2 linked regions of the Loktanella sp. M215 genome follow. The protein of the gene in region 1 interacts with the protein of each later gene in a pairwise test. Links are inferred from orthologs where the notes say so. Each region holds a gene or a part of one and is shown on either strand. Other genes may lie near its edges. The genes, in order: hflC and ftsH.

The links.
Region 2: the proteins of hflC (region 1) and ftsH interact in binary tests that used the Escherichia coli proteins (3 or more experiments, as listed by UniProt). The link is inferred for Loktanella sp. M215 from one-to-one orthologs.

What each region holds. Positions count from the first base shown.
Region 1 is NZ_WMEA01000001.1:200,346-213,049, reverse strand. What follows is about bases 5,722-8,720. They hold hflC (protease modulator HflC), read left to right. Parts: upstream 5,722-6,697; coding sequence 6,698-7,744; downstream 7,745-8,720. Other genes in these bases: GLR48_RS00990 (Do family serine endopeptidase), read left to right, coding at 7,944-8,720; hflK (FtsH protease activity modulator HflK), read left to right, coding at 5,722-6,698. Outside these bases: GLR48_RS01025 (isoprenylcysteine carboxyl methyltransferase family protein), read right to left, coding at 1-429; GLR48_RS01020 (type III polyketide synthase), read right to left, coding at 426-1,526; ribose-5-phosphate isomerase RpiA, read left to right, coding at 1,682-2,470; GLR48_RS01010 (Nramp family divalent metal transporter), read left to right, coding at 2,559-3,860; GLR48_RS01005 (FAD-dependent oxidoreductase), read left to right, coding at 3,953-5,449; more of hflK, read left to right, coding at 5,526-5,721; more of GLR48_RS00990, read left to right, coding at 8,721-9,527; GLR48_RS00985 (peptidoglycan-binding domain-containing protein), read right to left, coding at 9,578-10,087; GLR48_RS00980 (2Fe-2S iron-sulfur cluster-binding protein), read left to right, coding at 10,230-10,553; GLR48_RS00975 (FG-GAP-like repeat-containing protein), read left to right, coding at 10,553-11,326; cobS (adenosylcobinamide-GDP ribazoletransferase), read right to left, coding at 11,396-12,163; cobT (nicotinate-nucleotide--dimethylbenzimidazole phosphoribosyltransferase), read left to right, coding at 12,244-12,704.
Region 2 is NZ_WMEA01000001.1:44,003-51,557, forward strand. What follows is about bases 4,657-7,555. They hold ftsH (ATP-dependent zinc metalloprotease FtsH), read right to left. Parts: upstream 7,114-7,555; coding sequence 5,200-7,113; downstream 4,657-5,199. Other genes in these bases: GLR48_RS00260 (MOSC domain-containing protein), read right to left, coding at 4,657-5,132; tilS (tRNA lysidine(34) synthetase TilS), read right to left, coding at 7,201-7,555. In the rest of the region: GLR48_RS00230 (winged helix-turn-helix domain-containing protein), read right to left, coding at 1-535; GLR48_RS00235 (ion channel), read right to left, coding at 532-960; SsrA-binding protein SmpB, read left to right, coding at 1,055-1,528; sseA (3-mercaptopyruvate sulfurtransferase), read left to right, coding at 1,595-2,461; GLR48_RS00250 (amino acid aminotransferase), read left to right, coding at 2,484-3,668; ligase-associated DNA damage response endonuclease PdeM, read left to right, coding at 3,774-4,472; more of GLR48_RS00260, read right to left, coding at 4,551-4,656. UniProt on the Escherichia coli protein: Acts as a processive, ATP-dependent zinc metallopeptidase for both cytoplasmic and membrane proteins. Plays a role in the quality control of integral membrane proteins.

The sequences.
Region 1 (12,704 bases):
CAACAGCGTGAACACGACGGCGACCCATGTCAGGCCCAGCACCAGCGGGGCCACGATGATCTCGGCCACGACAAGGGTGTAGTTCGGGTGCGGGATGAAACGGAACGGCCCGCGTGCAACCAGCGGTTCGTCGATGACGATGATGCGCGTGGTCCAGCGCGACCCCAACGTGCCGAGGATCCAGACCCGGAACACCTGCAGCACCGCGTAGACGGCGAGCCAGCCCATGTGCAGCGGCTGCGACCAGCCGAAGAGGATCAGCGCCAGCACCCATGCGGTGTGCAGCGCGACCATGACCGGATAATGACCCGCACCCACCTCGCGCGCACCGCGGGCCAGCAGCCGCGCGGTATTGCGGCGGGCGATGAGGAGTTCGCTGAGCCGTTGCACGACGAGGAACGCGAGGAACAGCGCCGTGCCCATCGTCATGCGGTCACCGTCATCGGCAGCAAGGATGCGGTAAAGCCGGGGCCAAGTGCGCAGAGCGCCAGCTTGCCGGTCTGCCCTGCCGCAAGCACGCGCTGCAGCACGAAAAGTGCTGTCGGTGCGGACATGTTGCCGAAGTCGCGCAAGACGCTGCGTTCGGCGTCCAGTGCGCCGGGGGTCAGATCCATCGTGGCCTCGATCGCCTCGACGACCTTGGCGCCGCCGGGATGACAGACGAACCGGTCGATCTGACCCAGCTGCAATCCGGCCTCGGCCAGCATCGACGTGACGGCGGGGCGGAATTCATCCGTCACGAAACTTGGAATGGACCGGTCGAAGATCACGCCAAGGCCCGTATCGTCGACGTCCCAGCCCATGATGGGCAGGGTGTCCGGGAACAGGTGTTCGTGACCCTCGTGCAGGATCACCTCTCCGCCTTCGCCCGTCCCGCCACCAATGACGGCAGCGGCCGCCCCGTCACCGAACAGGACCGTTGCGATCACGTCAGCCTTTTGCAGGCGGTCCGCCCGGAACGACAAAGAGCAGGCCTCGACCGCGACCATCAGGACGATGCTGCCGGGATCGGCGGCGGCCAGACGGCGCGCAATCGACAGGCCCGAGGTGCCGCCGGCACAGCCCAGACCGAAGACCGGCACCCGCCGCACGTCACGGCGGAAACCCATGGCGCGGTGCGCCTGCGCTTCGAGTGTCGGGGTGGCGATACCGGTGGACGAGATCGTGACAATGGTATCGACCTGATCCGCGGTGAGGCCAGCAGCGTTCAGCGCATCCGTGGCGGCGGCGATGAACAGCGCCGTGGCGCCTTTCATGTAGGCCGCGCCGCGTTCCGCCCAGCCGTGATCGGCGGCAAACCACTCCAGCGGCATCACGCTATAGCGACGCTCGACCCCGGCATTCTGAAAGGCGGGCACCAGCTTTTCGAAAAAGGGATATTTCGGCGCAAGCAGGGCACGGGCCTGAGTCAGGACGTCTTCCTGCGTCAGCACATGGGCGGGCAGTGCCGTACCGATGCCCTTGAGAACGGTGGTGGACCGCGTGCCCGAAAGCGTGCGGTCCTGTGGGGAAACCTGTTGTAACATGGAAATGACCTCTTGGGCGGTAAAGACAGAACGCTGCGGATGCGCTGCGGGTTCCGCTCCACAGGTTGCGGTGGTCTGAGGGGAGACGACATTTCCCCCTCGCCTGCATCCGGCGCAGGACCTATAACGCCCGCGTCATGTAAAGGAGCCAGCCCATGCCCGCCGATCTGTCCCCCATCGACAAGGCCAAGTTCGTCGCCGCGCGCCGCGCCTGCGATTACGTCGAATCCGGCATGAAACTTGGCCTTGGCACCGGGTCCACCGCCGCCTGGCTGGTCCGGTGCCTGGGCGAAATGGTGCGCGATGACGGGTTGCGGATCAAGGGCGTGCCGACCTCGACCCGGACCGCCGAACTGGCGCGCGACGTGGGCATCGAGGTGATTTCGTTGGACGAGGCGAAGTGGCTGGATCTGACCATCGACGGTGCGGATGAATTCGACGGCGCGCTGAACCTGATCAAGGGTGGCGGCGGTGCGCTGTTGCAGGAAAAGATCGTGGCGACGGCCAGCGACCGCATGATCGTGATTGCCGACGTGTCCAAGAAGGTCGAGACGCTGGGCGCCTTCCCGCTGCCGATCGAGGTGATCCCCTTCGGCTGGCAAACCTCCAAGGTGCTGGTCGAAGAGGCGCTGATCGGCCTTGACGTGATGGGATCGACCTCGACCCTGCGGATGAACGGCCAGACGCCTTTCGTCACGGACGAGGGCAATCATATTCTGGACCTGCACCTGAACCGCATCGGCAATGCGCGGCAGTTGGCTCTGGTGCTGAACCAGATCCCCGGCGTGGTGGAAAACGGATTGTTCATCGATATCTGCGATATCGTGGTGACCGGTTACGCCGATGGCCGGGTCGAGGTCCACGACATCAACAAGGGCGAGACCGACGAGACGCGGTACGACTTTCTTGACGGTGATAACCTGTTCGCCGATCTGGGCGACTGACAGCCATTCCATCTGCGCACTGGACGGGGGCGGGAACGCGGCGCATATGGTGCTGCGAACCATTCTCATTCCAAGGTGCGCCACCGACATGTCCACGCCCAGTTCTTCCCTGACTGACCGCACGTCGCAGCGCATGGCCGACGTGCTGGCGGGGCGTCTGAAAGGGCCGCGGTCGTGGCTGGTGTTCGCGGGGCCTGCGGTGATCGCCTCGGTCGCCTATATGGACCCCGGCAACTATGCGACGAACATTCAGGCAGGGGCGGGCTATGGCTATGCCCTGCTGTGGGTTGTGGTCATGGCGAACCTTGTGGCGATGCTGTTCCAGGCGCTGTCGGCGCGGCTGGGGATCGTCACGGGCAAGAACCTGGCAGAGCATTGCCGCGACGGGTTCTCGCGCCCGACGGTCCTGTTCATGTGGATCGTGTCGGAAATCGCGGCCATGGCAACCGATCTGGCAGAGTTTCTGGGCGGGGCCATCGGGCTGGCCTTGCTGTTCAACCTGCCGCTGATGGTCGGCATGGGGATTACGGCCATCGTGACCTATGCGCTGCTGCTGGTGGAAAACCGCGGCTTTCGCCCGATGGAACTGCTGGTGGGCACGCTCGTGGGCGTGATCGGCCTGTGCTATCTGGCCGAGCTTCTGATCGCGCCGATTGCCTGGGGCGAGGCGGCGCGGGGGGCCGTGTTGCCGCAGATGCCGGATCTTGCGGCGCTGACGATCTCTGTCGGAATCATCGGGGCGACGGTCATGCCGCATGCGATCTATCTGCATTCCGGCCTGACGCAGCAGCGGGTCAAGATCCACAACGACGTCGAACGCGCCAAGGTGCTGCGCTTTTCCAATATCGAGGTCGTGGTGGCCCTTGCCGTCGCGGGCATGATCAACATCGCGATGGTAATGATGGCGGCATCGGCCTTTCACGCGGGCAACCCCGAAGTGGCCGAGATCGAGACCGCCTATCACACGCTGACGCCGCTGCTGGGCGGCGCTGCCGCGGCGGCCTTCTTGATCAGCCTGATCGCGTCCGGCGTCTCGTCCAGTGTCGTCGGGACCATGGCGGGGCAGATGATCATGCAGGGCTTCATCCGCATGAACATCCCGCTGCTGGTGCGGCGGATCGTCACCATGGCGCCGGCCTTCATCGTGGTCGCGATGGGGGTCAATGTCACCTCTGCGCTGGTGGCAAGTCAGGTCGTGCTGTCCATCGCCCTGCCGATCCCGATGATCGCGCTGATCATCTTCACCTCGCGCCGCAGTGTCATGGGGGATTTCGTGACCGGACCGGTGTTGCGCACGCTGGCCATTGCGGCCTCGGCCGTGGTGCTGACGTTGAATTTCGTCCTGCTGGCCGATGTCGCGGGGCTGCCGATCCCGTTTCTGAAAGGCTGATCCGCAGCCGTCACGTTTGTGCAAGGGGCGTTGGCCTTTCCGATCCGTTGCGGCTAGGTTGCCGCAGGATTTTGCTGCAACGGGGCCTTTTGATGTCTTTCGACTACGATCTTTTTGTCATCGGTGGCGGGTCCGGCGGCGTGCGGGCCGCGCGCATGGCAGCCGAGACGGGCGCCAAGGTCGGTCTGGCCGAGGAAAGCCGCATGGGCGGCACCTGTGTCATCCGGGGCTGCGTGCCTAAGAAGCTGATGGTCTACGCGTCAAGCTATGCCGAGCGTGTAGAAGAGGCGCAGGGCTATGGCTGGGACGCGACGCTGGGCGATTTCGACTGGAACCGGTTCCGCACAAAGTTGCATAAGGAACTGGACCGGCTTGAACAGGTCTATCGCAACCTGCTCGATGGCTCTGGCGTGGATATCCACGACTGCCGCGCCGTCCTGCAGGATGCGCATACGGTGCAGGTTGGTGACGGCAAGACCGTGACCGCCAAGCACATCCTGATCGCGACCGGCGGCCACCCGACCCGGCCCGAGATGGAAAACTGCGATCTGGGGATCGTGTCCAACGATATGTTCCTGTTGGAAAAGCTGCCTGAGACGCTGCTGATTATCGGTGGGGGCTACATCGCCTGCGAATTTGCCTGCATCATGGCGGGGCTGGGCGTGAAGGTGACGGTCTATCATCGGGGCGCCCAGATCCTGAAAGGTTTCGACGACGAGGCGCGCGGCTTGCTGGCGGAATCCATGCGTCACCGGGGGATCGACCTGCACACGGGCACAACCGTGACAGAGCTTTGCCCTGCAGGCGAGGCCCCGCGCGGGCCGATGCCTACAGGGTCCGACGCCGCCGCCGGTGCAGAGCCTGCCGCGACGATGGGCGCGCCGGCCGGCGAGACGAATGCCTTGGCCAGCAACCCCAAGAGCTTTACCGATGGGCGCGCCGCCGGTCCGATCTGGACGCGGGCCACGAATGGCGACGAAAAGGTCTTCGATTACGTCCTGTTCGCCACGGGCCGCGCGCCCAACACCGACAACCTTGGTCTTGATGCCGCAGGCGTGGACCTTGGCCGACACAAGGAAATCGTGGTCGATGAGTTCAGCCAGACCAACGTGCCCTCGATCTATGCCATCGGCGACGTGACCGACCGGGTTCAGCTGACGCCCGTGGCGATCCGCGAGGGGATGGCCTTTGTCGAGACCGTCTTCAAGGGAAACCCGACGCCGGTGGATCACGCGCTGATTGCCAGCGCCGTCTTTACACAGCCGGAACTTGGCACCGTGGGAGAGACGGAAGACGATGCCACCAGCCGGGGCGAGAGTGTCGAGATCTATTCCACCGCATTCCGCCCGATGCAGACGGCCTTCCTCGATACGCCGCAGCGTGTGCTGATGAAGCTGATCGTCAGCACCGAGACCCGCAAGGTTCTGGGGTGTCACATCGTCGCGGACCATGCGGGCGAGATGATCCAGATGGCGGCCATCGCGATCAAGATGGGTGCGACGAAAGAGGATTTCGACCGCACCTGTGCGGTCCATCCCACCATGGCCGAAGAGCTGGTCACGATGCGCAAGCCGGTGCGCACAACTTGAATTTTCGGGGCGGTGTCCCGATCTGCATATGAACGGGTCCGAACAGGATCGTAACATCAAGGAAGACTGACACACGATGGCAGGCAACAACGGGGGCCCCTGGGGGGGCGGCGGCGACGACAACCGGGGTGACAAGAACGGCGGCAAGACACCGCCACCACGGCCACCCCGCCGACCGGGCGAGGGGCCTCAGATTCCCGAAATCGACGAGTTGATGAACCGGGGCCGCGAACAGCTGCGCGTCCTGATGGGCGGTCGCGGTGGCGGGACCGGATCGAACGGCACGGGCGGCGGCGGTGGTCCGCGCCTGACGCGCGGGACCGTGGGTCTTGGCGTGCTGGCGGTCGTCGTGGCCTGGGTCGTGGCGTCGGTCTATACGGTCAAGCCCGAGGAACAATCGGTCGAACTGCTGCTGGGCGACTACATGTCCACCAACGGGCCGGGCCTGAATTTCGCACCCTGGCCTTTCGTGACGCGCGAAGTGATGCCGGTCACGTCCGAACGGTCCATCGACATCGGCACCAGCCGGTCGGGCATGGACGCGGGGCTGATGCTGACGGGTGACGAGAATATCGTGGACATCGATTTTCAGGTGGTCTGGAACATCAACGATCCGCAGAAATTCCTGTTCAACCTCGCCGATCCCGAACAGACGATCGAGGCTGTGTCGGAATCCGTGATGCGCGAGATCATCGCCCAAAGCCAGCTGGCGCCGATCCTGAACCGCGACCGCGGTTCGATCGCAGAGCGTCTGAAGAGCGAGATCCAGAGCACGCTGGACAGCTACGAATCCGGTGTGAACATCGTGCGTGTGAACTTCGACAAGGCCGACCCGCCAGAGCCCGTTATCGCGTCCTTCCGCAAGGTGCAGGACGCCGAGCAGGAGCGTGACCGGTTGCAGAACGTCGCCGATGCCTATGCCAACCGGGTCGAAGCCGAAGCCCGCGGTCAGGCTGCCCAGACCATCGAGCAGGCCGAAGGCTACCGCGCGCAGGTCGTGAACGAGGCTGCCGGTGAGGCGAGCCGCTTCTCTGCCGTGTTGACGGAATACGCGAAGGCACCGGATGTGACGCGCAAGCGGCTTTATCTGGAAACCATGGAAAAAGTGCTGGGAGAGTTGGACATCATCCTGCTTGACGAAAGCCAGGGCGGGCAGGGCGTCGTGCCCTATCTGCCGCTGAACCAGCTGGGCGGAAACACCCAGCGCAATGCGCCGGCTGCGGCACCTGCGAACGGAGGGACGAACTGATGCGGAAATCCATTTATCTGCTGCCGGCTCTGCTGGTCGTCATTGTGATCGCCATCTCCTCGGTCTTCATCGTGGACGAGCGTGAAAAGGCGCTGGTCCTGCAATTCGGCCAGATCGTGAAGGTGAAGGAAGAGCCGGGCCTTGGGTTCAAGATCCCGTTCATCCAGAACGTCGTGACCTACGACGACCGGATCCTGTCGCGCGACCTTGACCCGCTGGAGGTCACGCCGTCGGATGATCGTCGTCTGGTTGTCGACGCCTTCGCCCGCTACCGGATCGTTGATGTGCGCCAGTTCCGGCAGGCTGTCGGTGCGGGTGGCGAAGAAGTCGCGGCCCGTCGTCTGGACGGCATCCTGCGCGACACGACCCGCAACGTGCTGGGCACCGTGGCGTCCAACGACATCCTGTCGACGGACCGTGCGGCGCTGATGCTGCGCATCCGCAACAACGCCATCTCCGAAGCGCGGGGACTGGGGCTGGAGGTCATCGACGTGCGGCTGAAGCGCACGGACCTGCCGCCGGAAAACCTGAATGCGACCTACGAGCGGATGATCGCGGAACGTGACCGCGAGGCCGCAGACGAGGTTGCGCGCGGTAACGAGGCCGCCCAGCGGACCCGTGCCGCCGCCGACCGCACCGTGGTGGAGCTGACCTCTGACGCCCAGCGTCAGGCCGACATCACCCGCGGTGAGGCGGACGCCGAGCGTAACGGCATCTTCGCCGAAGCCTTTGGCGCTGACCCGGAGTTCTTTGCCTTCTACCGGTCGATGACGGCGTACGAGCGGTTCGCCGCACAGGGCCGGTCGTCGATGGTGCTGAGCCCAGATTCAGAGTTCTTCAACTATCTGCAGTCCGATCAGGGACAGACCGCCAATCAGGCCAGAGCGGCGGCGGCGTCCGCCCCGGCCGCACCGGCGGCGACACCCGCCCCTGCGGCTGCACCGGAAGCCTCTGCCGCGCCTGCTGCCCCAGCGGCGCCCGCTGACACAGAGGCGGCGGCCGAACCGGCACCTGCCGATGCAGGCGCGCCGGCCCCCGTGAACTGATCCCTGATCGGTCGTACATCATAAAAAGGGCCGGCGTTCGCGCCGGCCCTTTCCGTTGACGGGGCATGATCCCGCCTGTTTCGAGGCAAAAGGTCACGTTCCGTTCAGCTTCTGCATTCAGACTTTGCGTTGCCGGTTTTGCAGCCTAGGTTCAGGTCAAAGCAGCGCCAACGCGTCAATCATCCAAGGAGTCCGCCCCGTGAGGTCACAGGCAAAAGTCCAACATCGCGCCGATCCCCGCCCCATCCTGACCGGTCTGGCGCTGACGACAGCGCTTGTGCTGGCGCAGGCCCTGCCGGGTCACGCGCAGGTCAACCCCGAGACGACGACCGCAGATACGACACAGGCCCTGCCCGGGGCCGTCGCCGGCCGTCCGCTGACCTTTGCCGATCTTGCCGCACAGGTCAGCCCTTCGGTGGTGAACATCACGACCTCGACGACTGTGGCGGGTCGCGAAGGGCCGCAGGGCATCGTGCCCGATGGCTCTCCGTTCGAGGATTTCTTCAACGACCTGCAGAACGGCCCCGGTGGCCAGCCGCGCCGGTCGAGTGCGCTGGGCTCCGGCTTCGTGATCTCGGCTGACGGCTATATCGTGACGAACAACCACGTCATCGAAGGCGCCGACGAGATCGAGATCGAGTTCTTTCCGGGCGACGGCCAACCGGCGGAACAACTGCCGGCGACGCTGGTCGGCACGGATACCAACACGGATATCGCGCTGCTGAAGGTCGAATACGACAGCCCGCTGCAATTCGTGGAATTCGGCAACAGTAACGCCACCGGCGCGCGCGTCGGCGACTGGGTGCTGGCGATGGGCAACCCGCTGGGGCAAGGATTCTCGGTCAGTGCGGGCATCGTGTCGGCGCGCAACCGGGCGCTGTCGGGCACCTATGACGATTACATCCAGACCGACGCCGCAATCAACCGCGGCAACTCTGGCGGGCCGCTGTTCAACATGGACGGCGAAGTCATCGGCGTGAACACCGCGATCCTGTCGCCGAACGGCGGGTCGATCGGCATCGGTTTCGCCATGTCGTCCGCGGTCGTGTCGAACGTCGTCGATCAGTTGCGCGAGTTCGGGGAAACCCGCCGCGGCTGGCTGGGCGTGCGCATTCAGGACGTGACGCCGGACATGGTCAGCGCCATCGACGGTCTGGACAGCGCGCGCGGCGCGTTGATTACCGACGTCCCCCCCGGCCCGGCAGAGGATGCGGGCCTGCTGTCTGGCGACGTGATCCTGTCCTACGACGGCACCGAAGTCACCGACACGCGCGAACTGGTGCGGATGGTCGGCAACTCTGCCGTCGGCGCCAAGATCCCGATGCAGGTCCTGCGCAACGGTGACGAGACCATGATCGATGTGACCTTGGGCCGCCGCGAGACCGACGAGGCCACGGCCTTCCCGGCCTCTGATACGGGCCCGGCACCAGAGGACGCCACGCAGGAGATGCTGGGACTGACCGTCTCTCCGGTCACGCCTGATCTGGCAGAGCAATACGGTCTGGACGACCGGGCCGGTCTGGTCATAACCGCCGTCGATCCGGCGTCCGACGCCGGTGCCAAGGGTCTGGCAGAAGGCGACCTGATCACCGATGCGGGTCAGGAGCCCGTCACCACGCCGGAAGAGTTGCAGGCGCGAATCGACAATGCGGCCGAGGCGGGTCAGACCTCCTTGCTGCTGCTGGTGCGGCGCGACGGCAATCCGCGGTTCCTCGCGCTGGCGCTGGGCGATGCGGGTGACGCAGGTCCGGCCGAACCGGATGGCAGCACGGATCAGAACTGATCCGTCGCGATCATCACACACGCCGTCCCTGCGGGGGCGGCGTTGTCGTGTCAGCCGCGCGGCACGGCCAGAATGCCAAGAGTCCGTGCAGCCGCGACACCCAGCAGCGGACTGTCGATGCCCTCTGCACGCTGGAACATCTGAACCGCAAGACTCGTCGCCTCGTCGTATCGGCCCGTGATCGGCCCACTATAGCTGCGCCGGATCAGCAGGGCGCGTTGCAGGCTGGACACGAAGGCGATTGTGTAGACGGGGGGACAGACCGTTTCGAACCGCCGACCGGGGCCGGTCGAGACGGTTTGCGGGCGCGAGACGTTGCGGAAGACCGGCGGGCTGGTGACGCTGCCGTCTGCGGCGCGCACGGCGGGGACGACCTCGATCAGCTCATTGACGATATCGGTGCGCGTCGGCCCTGCAGCGGTGGCAAAGCAGCGTCCGTTCACATCGGTCTCGATCTCTCCCAACGAGACGACGATTTCCGCAGGGGCCACGGCGTTGCCCGAGGGCTGCGCCGTGCAGGCGGCAAGGGCCAGCGGCAGGACTTTGATCAGGTGGCGCATCGGATCTCCTCTGCCGCAAGGATTAGCGGGCGTGCGCTGGCAGCGATAGAGGACGGTCGCGCGGCAGGGGGATTTGTGACTGGCAGGACGCAACCATCTTCTTTAGAACACTTTTCAACCCGAAGGCACAAAGGAACATCGGATGGCCAAGATCACCTACGTCGAGCATGGCGGCAAGGAGCACGTTGTCGAGGTCAAGACCGGCATGACGGTCATGGAAGGGGCGCGTGACAACGGCATCCCGGGGATCGAGGCCGACTGCGGCGGCGCCTGCGCCTGTTCGACATGCCACGTCTACGTCGACCCGTCCTGGGTGGACAAGCTGCCCGCCAAGGACGCGATGGAGGAGGACATGCTGGATTTCGCCTACAAGCCCGATCCGGCCCGTTCCCGCCTGACCTGCCAGCTGAAGGTCAGCGATGATCTGGACGGTCTGCGCGTGCAGATGCCCGAAAAGCAGATCTGATGTGGTACGCGGTCGCCGCAGGTCTGCTGGCCTGTCTGGCGACCGGGGCTGCCGCCTGCAACGCGCCCCGGGCTGCTGTGGTGGGCGAGGTCGCAGTTGCAGGCGGCTCCGCCCTTGTGACGCGGGCGTGGTACGCCGATCCGACGACTGACTATGACCATGCCATTTTCGGGCGCGCAACGACGGCGCAGGTCTTGCGTGCCGAGGTTGCTGGTGCAGATGGATGCCTCATCCTGACCGCAGCCGCAGGCGACGGACATGTGTTCGAGGATACCGCGCCCCGGATCGTCGATCTGGACGGCGACGGTCGCGCCGAGGTGATCGCGGTGCGCACCAGCCTGACGCAAGGCGCGCAGCTTGCGCTTTACGGGGTGCGTGGTGACGCATTGGCGGTGCTGGCAACGACGCCCTACATCGGTCAGGCGCGTCGCTGGCTGGCCCCCGTCGGGGGCGGTGACATCGACGGCGATGGCCGGATCGAGGTCGCCTATATCGACCGCCCGCATCTGGACCGCGTCATGCGGGTCTGGCGGTTTGACGGTGCCGCGCTGACCGAAGTCTACCGCATCCCCGGACTGACCAATCACCGGATCGGCGATCCTGTCATCAGCGGTGGCTTTCGGACCTGCGGCGGGGTGACCGAAACGGTGACGGCGGATGCAGGCTGGACCCGGGTGATGGCCACACGGATCGTGGGCGGGCGTGCGGTGATGCGTGATCTGGGGCCGATGGGGCAGGGTGCCTTTGCGGCGGCGTTGCGCTGCGGCGGATAGGCGGCTGGGGGCGCTGCCCCCGGGCTGCGCCCTCCCCCGAAGTATTTTCGACCAGAAGAAAGGGGTCTGTCAGATGAGCGCTGCGAGGGTCAGCAGCGTCGTGATCTCTGCGATCTGCTGGGCAGCGCCAAGGATGTCGCCGGTCTGGCCGCCGATCTTGGCCCGGGCCATCTGGGCCCAGAGTGTCGTGGTGAGGGTGATCGCAAGAATGACGGGCACGGCCGCGAGGCCGAGGCCCGCCGCGGCAATACAGGCCGACAGCACGATGGCCAGCGCGAGGGTGCCGCCACCGGGGCGGCCGACGCTGCGGCCCAGCCCGCCGTCGCGCGCGGGCGGCAACGCGCGGGCGAGGGCCACCATCGGCACGCGGCTGATCGCACCTGTTGCGAGTGCCACGGCCCAGAGCGGCTGGTGGGCTGCAAGAAGCAGCGCCCAGAGCTGCCACCGCAGCAGCAGGGCGAGGCCGAGGGCCAGCACGCCGTAGGTGCCGATCTGGCTGTCTTTCATGATGGCGAGGCGGCGGGCGCTGTCCCAGCCGCCCCAGAGGCCGTCGGCGCTGTCGGCCAACCCGTCTTCGTGCATGGCACCGGTCACGGCGATCTGGGTCGCGATCAGGATCAGCGCCGCGATGGCGGGCGGCAGGCCGGTCCAGAGGACGAGGCTTGCCATAAGGGCAGCCAGCGCGTTGACGCAGACACCCGCCAGCGGCCAGGCCCAGGCGGCGCGGGCGCCGCGCGCGACGGCGCGGGCGGTATCGACGCGTATCGGCAGGCGCGTCAGCAGCCCGAGCGATGCGGCAAGGTCGGCGGGCACCGCGAGGGCTTTGTCATCGGGCACGACGGACGGTCCTGTGCAGGGGTTTTCATTTTGCTTCTTCTGGTTAGACATGACGCGACAGAACCGCAACGAGGACCATGATGACCGCGCCTTTTACCAGCCTGCCCACATTTCGTGAGACTTTGGCGGCGGCCGCCGGACCGGACGGCGCGGCAGGTGCCGCGGCTGCCGCGCGCAACGGCCAGTTGACGAAGCCGCAGGGCTCGCTTGGGCGGCTGGAGGATCTGGCGGTCTGGATCGCGGGCTGGCAAGGGTCGGACCGGCCCCGCATCACCGCGCCACAGATCGTCATCTTTGCGGGCAATCACGGGGTCTGCGCGCAGGGGATTTCGGCATTTCCGGCCGAGGTGACGGCGCAGATGGTCGGCAACTTTCAGGCGGGGGGCGCGGCCATCAACCAGCTGGCACAGACCTGCGGCGCGCGGCTGGACGTGGTGCCGCTGGATCTGGACCGGCCGACGCAGGATTTCACGCAAGGGCCTGCGATGACCGAGGCCGAGGTCGTGTCCGCCCTGACTGCCGGCTGGGATGCGGTCCAGCC
Region 2 (7,555 bases), 160 kb from region 1 along the record:
ACCCGTCGCGCCGCAGGACAGAGACCTGACCGCTGCGCCACAGATATTCCAGCGCGGTCTTGCTGGGATGCCACTCCCACCAGCCACCGCCGCTGCGCACCTCGTCCACCCCCACCTCGCCAGAGGTGCAGGCGCCGTGGTCCGCGATCTGGCGCAGCACCGTGTCCACCTGCCCGCCAAAGCCCGCGGGCCGGTCGATCTCCCACCGGCTCTCCAGCCTTGCTGCATCGCGGGCGAACCGCAGCCGCCAGTGCGGCCACAGGTCCATCGGGATCACGGCGGCATCGTGGGTCCAATGTTCGAACACGGCCCGGTCGCGGGCCAGCAGCCGGTCCAGCGCCTCTGGCCGATACCGCCCATGACGTGCCCACAGGATCAGGTCATGGGCGCGGGCAAAGGTGTTCACGCTGTCCACCTGCACGAATCCCAGATCCGCGATCACCGCCCCCGCACTCTGCCCCGCGTCACGCCCCAGACCGTGACGGTCCAGAAATACCCGCCGCGCGGCATCGTTCGCCAGCACCGACACGCTCATGGCGCCATCTGCCCGGCGCGGATGCTGCGCAGGCTGTCCAGCATCAGCGCCGTCGTCAGCCCGATGTTCAAAAGCCCGTTCGTCGCCGCCATCCCCGCCAGCAACCGCCAGTCCTGCGGCAGCAGCACGTCGCCCAACCCCAGCGTGGTGAAGGCCACCAGCGCGAAATAGACCGCTTCCTCCAGCGTCCCGAAAATCTCCAGCCCGCGCAAGGCCAGCGCCCAGATCCACACACCCACGGTCATCTGCGCCAGCACCCAGATCGCCGTCATGCTCAGCACCAGCGCCAGCTTGGGCCGGTGCGGCCGACGCGCCAGCCACGGATGCAGCCGGTGCAGCACCAGTTCCATCACCCAATAGCTGCCCCCCGCGATCAGGATCGAGATCAGCACCAACGCGCTGCCAAGGGCAATCTGGATCAGCATGGGTCATCCTTTGCGGGTCGCGGCGACCTTAGCACCGGCGCACCGATCGGCCAGCCGTCTTGTGCAGCACCGCTGCCTGTCCTACATCGGGCGCATGGCCAGCAAATCCGACAACAAGAACTACAAGGTCGTCGCCGAAAACCGGCGCGCCCGTTATGATTTCGAGATCCAGGAGGATCTGGAGGTCGGCATCATCCTGCACGGATCAGAGGTCAAATCCCTCCGCGTGGGCCAGTCGAACATTGCCGACAGCTATGCCTCCGTGGACAACGGCGAACTCTGGCTGACCAACAGCTATATCGCGCCCTACGAACAGGCCATGTTCGGGCACGAGGCACGCGCCAAGCGCAAGCTGCTGGTGAAATCCCGCGAACTCGCCCGCCTGTGGAACGCGACCAAGCGCGAGGGCATGACCCTTGTCCCGCTGGTCATGTACTTCAACGACCGCGGGTTGGTGAAGCTGAAGATCGCCATCGCCAAGGGCAAGAAAAACCACGACAAGCGCGCCTCTGACGCGAAACGCGACTGGGCGCGGCAGAAACAGCGCATCCTCAAGACGCACGACTGATCGCCGGAACTTGTGCTGGACCAAGCGCTGCGCTAGGCAGGAGCCGATCCGCAGCAGAGGTGCGCCATGCCAGAAACGTCCGACGATCCGCACACGCTGGTCAGCACCGACTGGCTGGCCGCCCACCTGAACGATCCCGACCTGCGCCTGCTCGACGCCTCGTGGCACATGCCGGACGCGGGCCGCGACGGGCGCGCCGAATATAAAGACACCCATATCCCCGGTGCCCGCTTCTTTGACATCGACGAGATCAGCGACGCCCGGTCCGAACTGCCCCACATGGCCCCCGCGACCGAAAAATTCATGTCCCGCATGCGTGCCATGGGCGTGGGCGACGGCCATCAGGTCGTGGTCTACGACAGCACGGGCCTGTTTTCCGCCGCCCGCGTCTGGTGGCTGTTCCGCCTGATGGGCAAGCGCGACGTCGCGGTCCTCGACGGTGGCCTGAAAAAATGGCTGGCCGAGGGACGCGAGACCGAGGACATGCCCCCCGTCATCCGCGACCGCCACATGACCACCAGCCGCCAGAACCAGATGGTGCGCGACGTGACACAGGTGGCCCGCGCGGCCAAGCTCGGCGATCACACGATCCTCGACGCGCGCGGCCCGGGCCGCTTCACGGGCGCGGAAAAGGAACCCCGCGCCGGCCTGCGCAGCGGCCATATCCCCGGCGCGCGCAACGTGCATTACGCGACGCTGCTGAACGCCGACGGCACGATGAAACCCGTCCCCGCCCTGCAAAAGGTCTTTGCCGAGGCCGGTGCCGATCTGACCAGACCGGTCATCACCACCTGCGGGTCCGGCGTGACCGCGGCGATCATCAATCTGGCGCTGGAACGGATCGGCAATACCGACCACGCGCTTTACGACGGGTCATGGTCCGAATGGGGCATGTATCCCGACCTTCCCATTGCAACCGGCCCTGCCGACTGAACAGGCCCTAAGGAAACCCGCGATGTTCCAGACGCTCAAGGCGCAACCCGCCGACAAGATCCTGTCCCTGATGCAGACCTACAAGGCGGACCCCCGCGACGACAAGATCGACCTTGGCGTCGGCGTCTACAAGGACGCCAGCGGCAACACGCCGGTCATGCGCGCGGTGAAAGAGGCAGAACGCCGCCTCGTCGCCGACCAGACCACCAAGGCCTACGTGGGCTTGGCCGGTGATCCGGCCTTTGCCGACGCGATGATCGACCTGCTGCTGTCGGACACCCTGCCCCGCGACCGCATCGCCGCCATCGCGACCCCCGGTGGCACCGGTGCGATCCGTCAGGCGCTGGAAATGGTCAAGCTCGCCGCGCCCGAGGCGACCGTCTGGATCAGCAACCCGACCTGGCCGAACCACCCGTCGATCATCAAGTTCCTCCGCATGAAGGTCCGTGAATACCGCTACTTTGACGAGGCCACGCGCGGCGTCGATTTCGACGGCATGATCGCCGATCTGGGCACCGTGGCCGAGGGCGACGTCGTCCTGCTGCACGGCTGCTGTCACAACCCGACCGGCGCCAACCCGACGGCGGACCAGTGGGACACCATCATCAAGACCCTGCAGGACGCAAAGGCCGTGCCGCTGGTCGACGTGGCCTATCAGGGCTTTGGCGACGGGCTGGAAGAAGACGCCGCCGCCACCCGCAAGATCGCGAGCGCCTTCCCGAACCTGATGATCGCAGCGTCGTGTTCCAAGAACTTCGGCATCTACCGCGAGCGGACCGGCATCCTGATGGGCATCGCCCGCGACGAGGCCGAGGCAAAGCTGACGCAGGCCAACCTCAACTTCCTGAACCGTCAGAACTACTCCTTCCCGCCCGATCACGGTGCCCGTGTCGTCACCACGATCCTGACCGACCCCGCCCTGCGCGCCGACTGGGAGGCGGAACTGGAAGACACCCGCAACACCATGCTCGACCTGCGCCAACAGCTCGCGGACGAGCTGCGCCGTCTGTCCAACGACGACCGCTTCGATTTCATCGCGGACCACCGCGGCATGTTCAGCCGCCTCGGCACGACCGAAGACAAGGTCGAGACGCTGCGCGCCGACCACGGCATCTACATGGTCAGCGACAGCCGCATGAACATCGCCGGCCTGAACGCCCAGACCGTGCCGATTCTGGCGCAGGCCATCGTCGACGCCGGTATCTGACGAACCGGGCCCGCCCGACAGGCGGGTCCGCACCACCCCTTGTATGCGGCCCGACGCGCGGGCGTCGCGTTTGAATCCTCCTGCACATCCGCTCTAGAACGGATCATGAACAGTCATTCCTTTACATTTGGTGAACACCGCCTGACGGCCCTGCCGTCGGGCGCGCTCTGGTGGGCCGACCGCCGCCTGCTCTGCATCTCGGACATGCACCTGTGCAAGTCGGACCGGATCGCGCGCCGCTCCGGACAAATGCTGCCGCCCTACGAGACTCAGGAGACCCTCTCGAAACTGGCGCATGATATCGCCTTGATGGCACCAGAGACCGTTCTTTGCCTCGGCGACAGCTTCGACGACCTGATGGCCGCCGAAAGCCTCTCGCCCACCGACACGGACACCCTCGCCAGCCTGCAGGCCGGGCGCCGCTGGCTCTGGCTCGAAGGGAACCACGATCCGGGTCCGCTGACCTTTGGCGGGACCCACCTGGCCGTCCACACCGACGGCGGTCTGACGTTCCGCCACATCGCAAGCCACACCGCGCTGGAAATCTCGGGACATTACCACCCGAAACACGCCATCCCCGGCGCGGGCGGCGCGCGCGCCTGCTTCCTCACCGACGGCACCCGCCTGATCCTGCCCGCGTTTGGTGCCTATACCGGCGGCCTGCGGGCGACGGACCCCGTCCTCGCCCGCCTCTTCACCGGACAGACCGTGGCGATCCTGACAGGGCACCGCGCGCTCTGCGTGCCGCTCGCCCGGTCAACGTCCGCAGCGCCGTCGCGGCGCCTGCGCCACAGCAAGCAGTAGCGCCCCACCCGCCCCTCAGGGGACGGTGGGCGGGGCGCCTTCGGGCGTCAGCCCGAACAGCGTCGTCGACCGTCCCCGTCAGGGACGCCAGACCCGCTGTCCGGGTACATGCAACACCAGCGTATCGCCCAGCCGCAGCGTGCCCGGGCGCTCGACCCAGGCGGTGACACCGCGCCGCCCGGCGGCCGCCGCCTTGAAGGCCTTGCCGTGTCCCGGTCGCGCCGCCTCGATCGTTCTGGCCACCAAAGTGCAAGGCTGGTTCAGCATGTCGACGCAAAGCGTCACACCGTCCGGCCCCTGCAGCCGCGACGACGGCGGCAGATGGGTGAAATCACCGATCCCGCTCACCACGACAGACGCACCAAGCCACGCCGGATCGACCGCCTCCAGCCCCAGCTTGTCGGCGATCACCGCAAGCTCCTCCGCGCTCACGATGCTGACCTGCCGCACGTTCCGGATCTCGGTCCCCTTGGGATACTGCGTCGTCACACGGCTGCAGGACGCCCGCGTCAGACCCGCATGCACCTCGCCGGTCATGCCGTCGAACCCCAGCGCCATCGCAGCCAGCGGCTCGCCTGCGATCTCGGGCGCATCCCGGTGCGGCACGCGACCCAGCCATGTCACGCGCCCCAGATACTCCGTCTTTTCCAGCGCCGGCATGACATCACTCCCAAATGCAAAAGGCCCCGTGCTTTGCAGCACGGGGCCCTTGATTAATCAACCCGGATCAGGCGGTCGGTTCCGGCTCCATCCCGCCGTCCGCCTTCGGCTGCTTGCGCGTCTTGGGCACTGAGGGGATCGCGTTCCCGCCAGACGGCGGCGTGTCGTCCAGATCCTCGCCCCGCTTCAGCGCCTCGCCGGCGATGACGCGCGTGATCTCGTTGCCGGTCAGCGTCTCGTATTCCAGCAGGCCCTGCGCCAGGCGCTCCAGATCGTCGCGCTTCTCGGTCAGGATGCGCATCGCGGTGTCATAGCCTTCCTGCACCAGCGATTTCACCTTGTCGTCGATGATCTTCTGGGTATCCGCCGAATGGTTCGTGCCGCCACCGTAGTTCCCCAGATAGGAGTTCTGCTCGTTGGCGTAATCCACGAAACCCAGCTCTTCGGCATAGCCGAACTGCGTGACCATCGCACGGGCGATCTTCGACACCTGCTGGATGTCAGACGATGCACCCGAGGTCACCTGATCCTTGCCGAACACCAGCTCCTCGGCCACACGGCCGCCCATCGCCATGGCGATCTTGGAGGTATACTTCGTGTAGCTCACCGACAACTGGTCCCGCTCCGGCAAGCTCAACACCAGACCCAGCGCACGGCCGCGCGGAATGATCGTCGCCTTGTGGATCGGGTCGTGCTGCGGCACGTTCAGGCCGACGACGGCGTGACCGGCTTCATGGTAGGCAGTCAGCTTCTTCTCGTCTTCGGTCATCACCATGCTGCGACGCTCCGCGCCCATCATGACCTTGTCTTTGGCCGATTCGAAGTCGATCATCGTCACGAACCGGCGTCCCACGCGGGCCGCCATCAGCGCGCTTTCGTTCACGAGGTTCGCAAGGTCAGCACCGGAGAAACCAGGTGTTCCGCGCGCGATGATGCGCAGGTCCACATCGGGACCCAGCGGCACCTTGCGCGCATGGACGCCAAGGATCTTCTCGCGGCCCTTGATGTCGGGATTCGGCACCGTGACCTGCCGGTCGAAACGACCGGGGCGCAGCAGCGCGGGGTCCAGCACGTCGGGCCGGTTGGTGGCCGCGATGATGATGATGCCCTCGTTCGCTTCGAAACCGTCCATCTCGACCAAGAGCTGGTTCAACGTCTGCTCGCGCTCGTCGTTGCCGCCACCGTAACCGGCACCACGGGACCGGCCCACGGCGTCGATTTCGTCGATGAAGACGATGCAGGGCGCGTTCTTCTTCGCCTGCTCGAACATGTCGCGCACCCGGCTGGCACCGACACCCACGAACATCTCGACAAAGTCGGAACCCGAGATCGTGAAGAACGGCACACCCGCCTCGCCCGCAATGGCGCGGGCCAGCAGCGTCTTACCGGTGCCCGGAGGGCCAACCAGCAGCGCACCCTTGGGGATCTTGCCACCCAGCCGGCTGAACTTCTGCGGGTTGCGCAGGAATTCGACGATCTCTTCCAGCTCGTCCTTCGCCTCGTCGATGCCCGCGACCTCGTCAAAGGTCACACGACCGTGCTTTTCGGTCAAAAGCTTTGCCTTGGACTTGCCAAAGCCCATCGCACCGCCTTTGCCGCCGCCCTGCATCCGGTTCATGAAGAACACCCAGACACCGATCAGCAGCACGAAGGGCAGCAGGCCGATCAGAAAGCTCGACAGCGGCGATTGTTCCTGGCTTTTCGCGGTGACGGGAATGTCGCGCGCGATCAGCAGGTTGGTGACTTCCGCATCCGCCGGCTTGATCGCGACATAGTCGCGACCGTCGGTGCCGCGATAGCGAACCTGCTCGCCATCCAGCGTGACGCTGCTGACCGAGTCGCTTTCAACGGCACTCACGAATTCGGAATAACTTTTGGAATTGCTCATCCCCGCATTGGTGCCGCCACTGAACAGATTGAACAGCGTCAGAACCAGCAGGAACAGGACGACCCAAAAGACGATGTTACGCGCGTTGCCCAATGGAAGGCTCCTTTGACATCGGAAATTACCGGCCGTCTACTAACAGACCGTTTATTGTCATGCAAAATAGACATTCCCGCGCGATCTTCAATGCGCAAGCAGCCGGTTCGGCAACTCTCCTCCCGGGGGATGGTGTTCCAGCACGTATCGGGGTCCGAACCGCAGCGGCTGACAGGCGACCAGACGGTCGCCGTCCCAGACCCCCGGCAGGCCCGCCAGTACCAGACGCGGCGCGCGCGGCGCGGGCTTTGCGGCGATCTGCGCCAGCCCCGCCTCGCCCAGCGCGCCCACGCTCAACCCTTTGATGTTGGGTCCGAAAACCCGCCACCGGCCGTCCCACAGGGGCTGGCTTTCGCCCACGGCGATCCGCCCCGCCACCCGTGCAGGCTCCCGCGCGATCCAGACGCGATCGCCGCGCGGCACCACGATTCCGCCGTGCAGC